DNA from 4 places in the Cohaesibacter sp. ES.047 genome. Region 1 is predicted to be linked to each of the others. Evidence: riboswitches for the same ligand, from Rfam matches in the RefSeq annotation. Region 1 holds a riboswitch; each other region holds the start of a gene.
The links. Region 1 has a riboswitch for cobalamin ahead of CPH65_RS17205 (ABC transporter substrate-binding protein). Riboswitches for the same ligand answer to the same signal wherever they lie in the genome.
Positions count from the first base shown of each region.

Region 1 (2,200 bases):
AATGTACTGACCCCTTCGAAGCAGGCTGTTTGGCGATGTCAATGTCGGACAGAATGCTGTCACCGCCCCCTTCGGCGATCATGTCATGCCAGCCGGAACCGGGGGTCGGAGCATGATAGTCAGCACCATGCTCCACATATATCGAGCGCTTCTTGACGCCTTTGAGACGCTCTTTGAGCAGGTCCTGATAACCCGTGAAAAAGGCATTGAGCTTTTCTGCCCGGTCGGGATGACCGGTGATATCACCAATGGCGGCAACGTTGGCTGTGTGACGCAAGGGATCCCAACCCGTCAGCACCAGAACGGGGATGTCGAAGGTTGCGAGCTTGTCGCGCGCTTCCTGCCATGCCCCGTTGCGCGGAAAGATCACGACATCCGGCTCCAGACCGATGATCGCCTCATAGTCGGGTTCACGCTGATTGACACCAGCAACCGCGACAGATCCGTCATCCGGCCAATAGCCAACTTCCTTCAGCGCATTGCCATCCATGCCGACAAGGGTCTCGATCCCGGCAACGGCCCGGACAAACTCGCCATTATAGGCATTGAAGGCCACGATCCGGTCGACAGCCTCGGCGAAAGTGACGGTTACATCGGATTCATCAGTAACTGAAATGGGTGCAGCCAGCGCCGTACCTAAAAACAAGAACAGCCCGACCATGAAGGCGATGATGGCACCGGCAATCTGTCGAGCGGAAAGACCTGATTGAAATACGTAGGGCAGCTGCGGGGTGGTCGTTCCGTGCGTAAAAGCGACGCGGACCAATCCCGAACCGAGGGAAGATAAAAGCATAATCCCGTGCTCCAGATGCGGCGAAGCAACCGAAGTCGGGCAAGTCTGATGCAATCAGAAAAGATATGGCGAAGACGCAAAGATATGCGCATTGTCATGCGACCCTCCTCCAGGACACCCCGCCCGGGTTGAATGAATGGACGTCGGCAGGTCTCCTGGCTTACAGGTCATTACGCTCCCCGACCTTCCCAGATCTACTTCGATCCAGTGGCCAGCTTGAGGGCGCTCTCTGTTTACAGTTGCGGGGACAGCTCCGGATTGGCGACAGGCTCAAGCATCTGCCACGCACCGGATTCCCTTTTCATTCCGTCAAGGAAACCGACGAACACTTTTATGCGACCTTTGACAAAAGCTGTCAATCGTAGCCCCTCTCAATTTGATCAAAGGGATGGGTGCGAGAAGCGAGTTCTGTTTATTCGATCAATAATACCAGATGCATCAGTTTTCGAATAAAATTCGTTCAAAGGTCTCTCGATCCTGCGGAACCGAGTGAGGCATATGACACGACGAATGGTATGGAGAGACTAGCATCCTGATGTGAAAACCCGACCCACCTGATTTGGGCTGCAAACTGGTTTAGAAACCAGGACCACCTCTGGATCGGATGGTCTAGCACAATCGCATGGGGGGCAAATTCGAGACCTCGCTTTTTGACGATCTCTTGAGCAGCCCGGTAGGCATCTGCACTATCAGGCTGATCCTGAAGGAGCTTCAGTGCCTGCAACTCGTCCAAAATCCCCTTTCGCATGGCGGGAACCAATTCTGCGGCCTTTCGAGCGCTGTCTGAGAAGGAGTCATTGTTCCATTGGTCAAGCAACACAAGAAAGAAGACGTTTCCCTCCTCCGCCATATTCCGGTGACACTTGCGGCCTATTCATGTCGGAACCGGCTGGTATCCTTTGCCTCCGGAACGAACGGACGGGATCATCATGACAGGGCAAAATGGAACGCAGCGGCAACTGAAGGCAACACTTGCCCTTCTTGACGAGGTGGCCAAGGCACTCGATGCCGACATCGCCATTGAACTCTGGGACGGGACGAGGGTGCCGCTGGGTAGGAAGCCTGACCCCGACCTCACAATCCGGATCGCCGATCCGGGCGTCATCGCGTCGCTGCTGCGCCGCCCCGGCCTTGACCGCATTATCCGCCCCTATATCAAGGGTCTAATCGATATCAAGGGCGGTACGCTTTATGATGTCGGCCTGCTATTCGCCTTTTCCCCTTCGCGCAAACGCCTCAAAAGGATACCGAAGGGCACCATCCTTTCCTTCCTGTCCGCCTTCCTCTTCGCTCCCGGTGTTGACCTTAACGCCGGTCGGGCCTTTTCCGGTGACGAGAGTGACCATGGAAAAAACCGGCCCAAGAGCGACGAGACCGAGTTCATCCAGTTCCACTATGATGTCGGTA
Region 1 covers NZ_LT907844.1:3,750,915-3,753,114, forward strand. Annotated here, with positions in the region: gene CPH65_RS17205 (ABC transporter substrate-binding protein) at 1-793, opposite strand, end outside; cobalamin riboswitch at 921-1,131, opposite strand; gene CPH65_RS17215 (class I SAM-dependent methyltransferase) at 1,723-2,200, shown strand, end outside.

Region 2 (2,200 bases), 2.4 Mb from region 1:
TGGCTGTCCAAACATCCCGGCGAAATCGACGGTGTGATCGGTCAGAACGACGAAATGGCTCTTGGTGCCATTGAAGCCATCAAGGCTGCTGGCCTTGACGTGAAGGACTTCGCCATCGCCGGTATCGACGGTGTGACCGATGCTCTTCGTGCTGTTAAAGCTGGCGAAATGACATCGATCCTGCAGGACGCTCGTGGCCAGATGCAAGGCAGCATCGACGTTGCTCTGCGTGCGGTCAAAGGTGAAGGCTACAAGCCGGAATCCGAAATCTGGAAACAGTATGAAGCGGACCTGTCCTGGGATGATGGCCAGAAAAACCGTTACGACATTCCATGGACCATCGTGACCAAGGACAATGTCGACAACCTGCTGAAAGACCGCAAATAAGGTCTTTGGACAGCGACGGGACTGAACAGCCCCGTCGCCCAGCTCTGACATATATGAGGGTTCTGATGGGCGTCATCAGAACCCTTTTTTGTGAGCCGAGCAAATGAAGCAACGGCCCACCTGAGAAGTGTCTGGGATCCGTTCGTGCCGGTCAAGGCGGACAAACGACCGGGCGCGTGTTGCTCCTGAGAATCGAGTTGCGCTCCTTGATCTCGCCGGATGCGGATCAAGGCCGCATCCTTGAAGTGTTGATAGCAAGCCACCGACACTGGACATCCATAAAAAGAGCAGCTAATAAACGTTACGTTATAACATTACATCAATCATGGACAACAATCTGATGCATTGGGCGTGATTGCATTCAAGGAGTTTTGACGTGTTTTTACAGTTCCATAGACCGTTCGGATCAAATCCTTCAGCTGGTTTTCATGAGACTGCGACAACGTGCGCCGATTAAATCCACAGATGTCCAAAACGCGCTCTTGTTTGAGCGGCAATATTCATCCAACCTAGAACAGCTGATGGTGTCTTCGAGAGTATGAACGTCCTCGGAGAAAAGGGAACACAGTGAGGTGATTGATTTCATCAATTCTGTGACTGCCCCCGCAACTGTAATTGGCGAGCGCACCCGAAAGGCCACTGAATCGAACGATTTGGGAAGGCCGGGAAGGCGTTGTGACCCATGAGTCAGGATACCTGCCATCATTCCATTCACCCATATCCGGTGCGGGGCGCGCCGAGAGGAGTTTGCAATGACGATTCTGCAGTCATCAATACCCAGCTTTCCAAATTCGCACCACCGATTTGAAGTCGGGCTCTAGAGCCGCACACCGTTTGGGAAATTCCTATCGGTCGTAGCTTTGCGTCACGGTCCGAGAGCAAGGGCGCGCGCCCTGAGCAATCTTTGCAGCTTCCCAAAGTCCGGCAGCTTTAAGCCTCCGTGCGCACGCTGTTCAGCGAGCGCTCCATTTCCCTTGTTATCAGGAATAGCTTTTTGTCGACGCCACACATAGACAAGCTGATCGCCAATCATCGACGCGAGGCTTTTCTCGCGTTCCTGCTTTTCTGTCTGGCTCTGGTGCTGGGCATTGTCTCGATTGGGATCGGGCCGGTTTATATCGATCCGCTGACCGTGCTGAATGTCGTTATCCAGCATGTGACCGGCGCAGACCCGGGGCCGGACTTTTCATGGGCTTTTGATGCCATTGTCTGGACCTCCCGTGCACCCCGCATCGTGATGGCCTTGGCCGTTGGCGCAACGTTGGCGGTATGTGGGACAGCCATTCAGTCGATGGTCCGCAACCCCTTGGCGGACCCATTCGTTCTGGGGATCAGTTCGGGCGCGTCCACGGGCGCAGCTTTTGCCATCACGGTCTGGGGAACCGCGGCCAGCAGTGCGCTCACGCTATCGGGCTTTGCGTTCGTTGGAGCCCTGTTTGCGATGGTGCTCGTCCTTGTCATTGGCGGGCGCTCGGGCGGCAATGACCCCTTGCGCCTGATCATGGTCGGCATAGCGATCGGCTATGCGTTGAATGCAGCCACCGGGTTTCTGATCTTTGCCTCGGATTCCCCTGAGGCAAGTCGGTCTGTCATGTTCTGGATGATGGGATCCCTTGCCAACACGCATTGGGAAATGGCTCTGGCCGCGATCCTCGTGGCCATCACAACCATCTTTCTTCTCGAAATTGCCGGGCGGCACCTGGATGCGATGGCATCGGGGGATGACACGGCTCTGGCTGTCGGCATCAAGCCTGAACGGGTGCGCCTCTATGTCATGATCATCGTCTCACTGAGCGTGGGTGTGATGGTCGCC
Region 2 covers NZ_LT907844.1:1,383,219-1,385,418, reverse strand. Annotated here, with positions in the region: gene CPH65_RS06235 (substrate-binding domain-containing protein) at 1-387, shown strand, start outside; cobalamin riboswitch at 893-1,106, shown strand; gene CPH65_RS06230 (iron ABC transporter permease) at 1,382-2,200, shown strand, end outside.
Region 2: linked by a shared signal. The riboswitch ahead of CPH65_RS06230 (iron ABC transporter permease) and the one ahead of CPH65_RS17205 (ABC transporter substrate-binding protein) in region 1 are both predicted to bind cobalamin.

Region 3 (2,200 bases), 420 kb from region 1:
GCACCATCAACGATATGCATTTGTTTGTTCCTTTCTTCGAACCTTCAAGGCCCGAAGCCACCGGCAGACGAACTGCCGGTGGTGACATGAAGATCGATCAATCGAGGTCGAACGCCTTGATCCAGATGACAGCGTCCTGAGACAGTTCCTTGCCTTCAAATTCGGTGTCCGGACCTGAGCCGAGGGCAGCAAAGCCCCAGAACCCAGCCTTTGGAATACCGAAGGTGAAGTAGCCATTCTCATCGGAGATTGCGACAACAGAGCCGCCTGGAGCAGGGTCTGCCTTCACCTCACCGGGGGCGTTGGCATCCATGTCAGGCTCGGCAGCCATATATTCGATTTCGATTTCAATTCCGGCAGCGGGTTTGCCGTCATTCAACACACGACCTGTGAAGGTGGAGCCCACGAGAATGTTGGTCGGCTTGTTGAGCGGAACAATCTCGGTTTTCAGGCCAACCGGCTCATTCCAACCGGTCGGAATGCCGCCCTTGTTGAGGAAGCTCTTGGTGATCTGCTGAATGTAGATGTCTTCACTGCCTTCATAGTAGGGGGCAGGCTCGACAACCACGATGTAGTCGCCGTTGCGTTTGACAGGAAGGGTCGCATCATAGGCGTCCGCTTCGTTCCCCGAGCCTTTGAAGGTCATCGGCTTGAGGCTGTCCATCAGGTCGATTTTCTTGCCTTTGTGAACCGCGAAGACAGCTTCCGGCTTGCCCATGTCCATGACATGGCCATTTTCAAACGGGTGCCAGAAAATCAACTTGTAGGGGACATCTCCAGCACGCGAGACATTGACGTCTGGTGTGTAGGCAAGCTGGAAATGGGCGAATGCTGCGGTCGAGAACAGCATGGAGGCGGCGAGCGCAGTCGCAGTTACAAATTTGTTCAAAAAAATATCTCCCGTGACAGGTTTGTCAAAGTGGAGACGCGCGAAAAGAAATATTCTTGGAGAAGGGAGGGCCAACGACGAAAGCGAAGAATGCCGTCAGGCGGTCTCTCCACCAAACGCATTCCCCGGCGTCTTGATTAGAGTGTTGATCCGAATGATCAACGTCCTGATGGCAGGTCTCCTGGCTTACGGGTCGTCGCCAATTTCCGCTCAAGCCTTCCCAGTCATAAAGACCAGTGGCAAATCAGGAGCGGCGGCTCGCCGAACACAGTTGCGGGGACAGCCATGGATTTGGTCCCTGATGGGTACACCTCACCATGTTCCCTTTTAATCTCCCAACCACGCTCGGGAAGGGAGAACCATCATGACAATAGTCCTAAAGGACTTTGGTCAGGCAAGTCAACTTGCCCGTATGGTGCAATTCAATGCAAATCACACATTGATGCACCGCATTGGACTTGACCTTTAGAATTCGATCCCTTCCTGCGCCTTGACGCCGGAGCGGAACGGATGCTTGATCAGCGTCATTTCAGTAACAAGATCAGCGATTTCGATCAGTTCGTCCTTGGCGTTGCGGCCGGTGATGACGACGTGTGTATCGTCCGGCTTTTCATCCCTGAGGAAGGCGACGACTTCGTCGATCGGCAGATAATCATAGCGCAGAACGATATTCAGCTCATCGAGCAGCACGAACCGGATTTCCGGATCGAGAATCGCCTCCTTGGCGGCATCCCATGCCGAGCGGGCATTGTCGATGTCCTTCTGGCGATCCTGCGTCTCCCAGGTAAAGCCTTCGCCCATAGACTTGATGGTGACAAGCTCGGGGAATTTTTCCAGAATCTGCTTTTCGCCGGAGTTCCATGCCCCTTTGACGAACTGGATCACCGCAATCTTGTGGCCGTGTCCAAGTGAGCGGAATGCCATCCCGAAGGCTGCGGTCGATTTGCCCTTGCCCTTGCCGGTGTGAACCATCACAAGGCCTTTTTCGATGGTCTTGGTGGCAAGGATCTTGTCTCGGGCTGCCTTCTTTTTTTTCATCTTCTCGGTGTGGCGCGCGTTTTGTGTCTCTTCATTCATGTCATCTGTCATGAAAGCATCTCCATTTGGGGGTCCCCTCGTTTTGACCGGTTTTGATTGAGATGGAAGGCGGCGCTGTTGGATCTTGGTGTCCATAGGCCGCGCTCGATCGCTTCCAAAAAGCGATCCACCATATCGTCATAGGCCGGTCGGTTCTTTTCCTTCAGGAAGTCGGCGACGTCATCATCTTTGATATAGGCCTCATAGAGCTGATCGAAATGATGGTCACCGACT
Region 3 covers NZ_LT907844.1:4,172,722-4,174,921, reverse strand. Annotated here, with positions in the region: gene cbiM (cobalt transporter CbiM) at 1-20, opposite strand, end outside; gene CPH65_RS19140 (DUF4198 domain-containing protein) at 98-889, opposite strand; cobalamin riboswitch at 1,043-1,268, opposite strand; gene cobO (cob(I)yrinic acid a,c-diamide adenosyltransferase) at 1,355-1,978, opposite strand; gene cobN (cobaltochelatase subunit CobN) at 1,975-2,200, opposite strand, start outside.
Region 3: linked by a shared signal. The riboswitch ahead of CPH65_RS19140 (DUF4198 domain-containing protein) and the one ahead of CPH65_RS17205 (ABC transporter substrate-binding protein) in region 1 are both predicted to bind cobalamin.

Region 4 (2,200 bases), 420 kb from region 1:
CGCCGAGCACGGGATAGCGGGCGTCCTTGTCGATGCTGATGGTCGGGCAGAAGCTCTTCACGCCCTCAGCATCCAGCCACTCGGCATCAATGCCGTTAAGCTTGTTGGCATTGACCCGCCGTTTGGTGTCGCGCACATCTTGCAAAGTGTGGGCAAGATTGAGCACGCCGCGCTGGCTGAGCATGATGTTGTAGTTGAGATCTTTTGACAGGCCCTCATACAGCGAGAGGGATTTCTCATAAAGATGGGCTGCTTCATCCCACAGATAGTTGGAACGAATGATGGTGGTGTTGCGCCCCGTGTTGCCGCCGCCGAGCCAGCCTTTTTCGAGCACAGCAACATTTGTGATCCCGTGCTCCTTGGCCAGATAATAGGCTGTTGCAAGGCCATGTCCCCCGCCGCCGATGATGACCACGTCATACTGTTTCTTGGGTGGCGGGCTGCGCCATTGACGGGGCCAGTCCTGATGATAATTCAGAGCATTTCTGGCAAGAGAGACAAGGGAAAATTTCATGAATGAATCTCTGTAATAATTGCGGTTGCGCTGTTCAGTGGAAACCACCGTGCCATGATTATGATTATATAAGCACCATCTCACAGTGTCCTGAGGTCAAAATCAAGATCAATCCAGTTTGAAAGCAAGATTGTGCATCAACAGTTCGACGGATTTGCAATCAGAAAACGCGCCGCATTGACAACGGGATGACAATCGCGCACAAGAATGCTCAGGATGGTTCTCTGCGAGATGGATCTCGCTAGAGATGAAAAGGGAACATGGTGCGGACGACCCAAATCGGGGCCAATGCCATGGCTGCCCCCGCAACTGTAAGCGGATTGCCTTTTTTAGCCACTGGACCGCCCGGTCCGGGAAGGGAAAAGGTGTCAGACCGTGAGCCAGGAGACCTGCCACCCGAACCCATTCACGACCGGTCGGGGTGTATCGGAGGTGTGGCAGCGCGTTTGCTTCCTCATTTGATTCCCTTTCGGCTGGCCTGTTTGATTCCCGCAGTTTGACTGCCGGGTTCAAGAAAGGAACATCCATGTCCTCCAAGGCCGGAGTGCTGCAGGTCTGCGTAAGCTGCAAACGCCCCCGTGCGATTGATCCGGACACAGCCAACGACGAAGCCAAGAGCGCGGATGCGACCAGCGAGAGCTGTGAAGGTCAACAGCTGTTCGAGGCGCTACAGAATGCCTTTGGCCGCACCCCGGACCTCGATGAAGCGTTTAGCGTCGAGCCGGTCGAATGCATGAATGGATGTCAGTCTTCCTGCACGGTTGCCCTGCGCGCGCAAGGGAAATTTGGCTTTGTCATTGGCCAACTGGACCCAAGCGAAGAGCGCATTGCGGACATCGTCTCCTTTACCCAAAGTTTTCATGAGGCTGAAAATGGGCTCCCACCATGGCGTGCCCGGCCTCCACATGTGCGCAAGAACACCCTCGTGCGCCTGCACCCTTCTCCCAATTTCTCCGAAAGATCCGATTGAGGCTCGACATGAATTTTACTCCTCCCATTGTTGGCAAGAAAATCCCCGCAACCGTCGTGACCGGTTTTCTCGGTTCCGGCAAGACAACACTCATTCGCAACCTGATTTCGCAGGCTGGTGACAAGCGCATCGCTCTGATCGTCAACGAGTTCGGGGATATGGGATTCGATGGTGACATGCTCAAGGATTGCGGCAATCCGAATTGCACCGATGACGACGTGGTCGAACTGAAGAATGGCTGCATTTGCTGCACGGTGGCCGAGGACTTCCTGCCGACGATGGAAAAGCTCATCGCGCGGGACCCAAAACCGGACCATATCGTGATTGAAACATCCGGCCTCGCCCTGCCCCAACCACTGGTTCAGGCATTCCAGTGGCCGAGCGTCCGGGCATCTGTCACCGTCGATGGGGTCGTAACGATTGCCGATGCCGCCGCCTTGAGCGAAGGGCATTACAGCCAAAATGAAGAGGCCATCGCCCGCCAGCGCGCCTCGGACGAGAGTCTTGATCACGACAGTCCGATCGACGAATTGTTCAATGATCAGCTCAAGTGCGCAGATCTCATCGTCTTGTCAAAGGCCGATCTGGTCTCAGCCGAAGCCATGGCAGCCGTCGAGAAACTGGTCTCCGATCATGCCCGCGATGGTGTGAAAATGATCCCGTCAACGAATGGCAATCTCTCCACCGCGGTGCTTTTGGGCCTTGATTCAGAGGCC
Region 4 covers NZ_LT907844.1:4,166,548-4,168,747, forward strand. Annotated here, with positions in the region: gene CPH65_RS19115 (sarcosine oxidase subunit beta family protein) at 1-514, opposite strand, end outside; cobalamin riboswitch at 715-926, shown strand; gene CPH65_RS19120 (DUF1636 domain-containing protein) at 1,041-1,484, shown strand; gene cobW (cobalamin biosynthesis protein CobW) at 1,493-2,200, shown strand, end outside.
Region 4: linked by a shared signal. The riboswitch ahead of CPH65_RS19120 (DUF1636 domain-containing protein) and the one ahead of CPH65_RS17205 (ABC transporter substrate-binding protein) in region 1 are both predicted to bind cobalamin.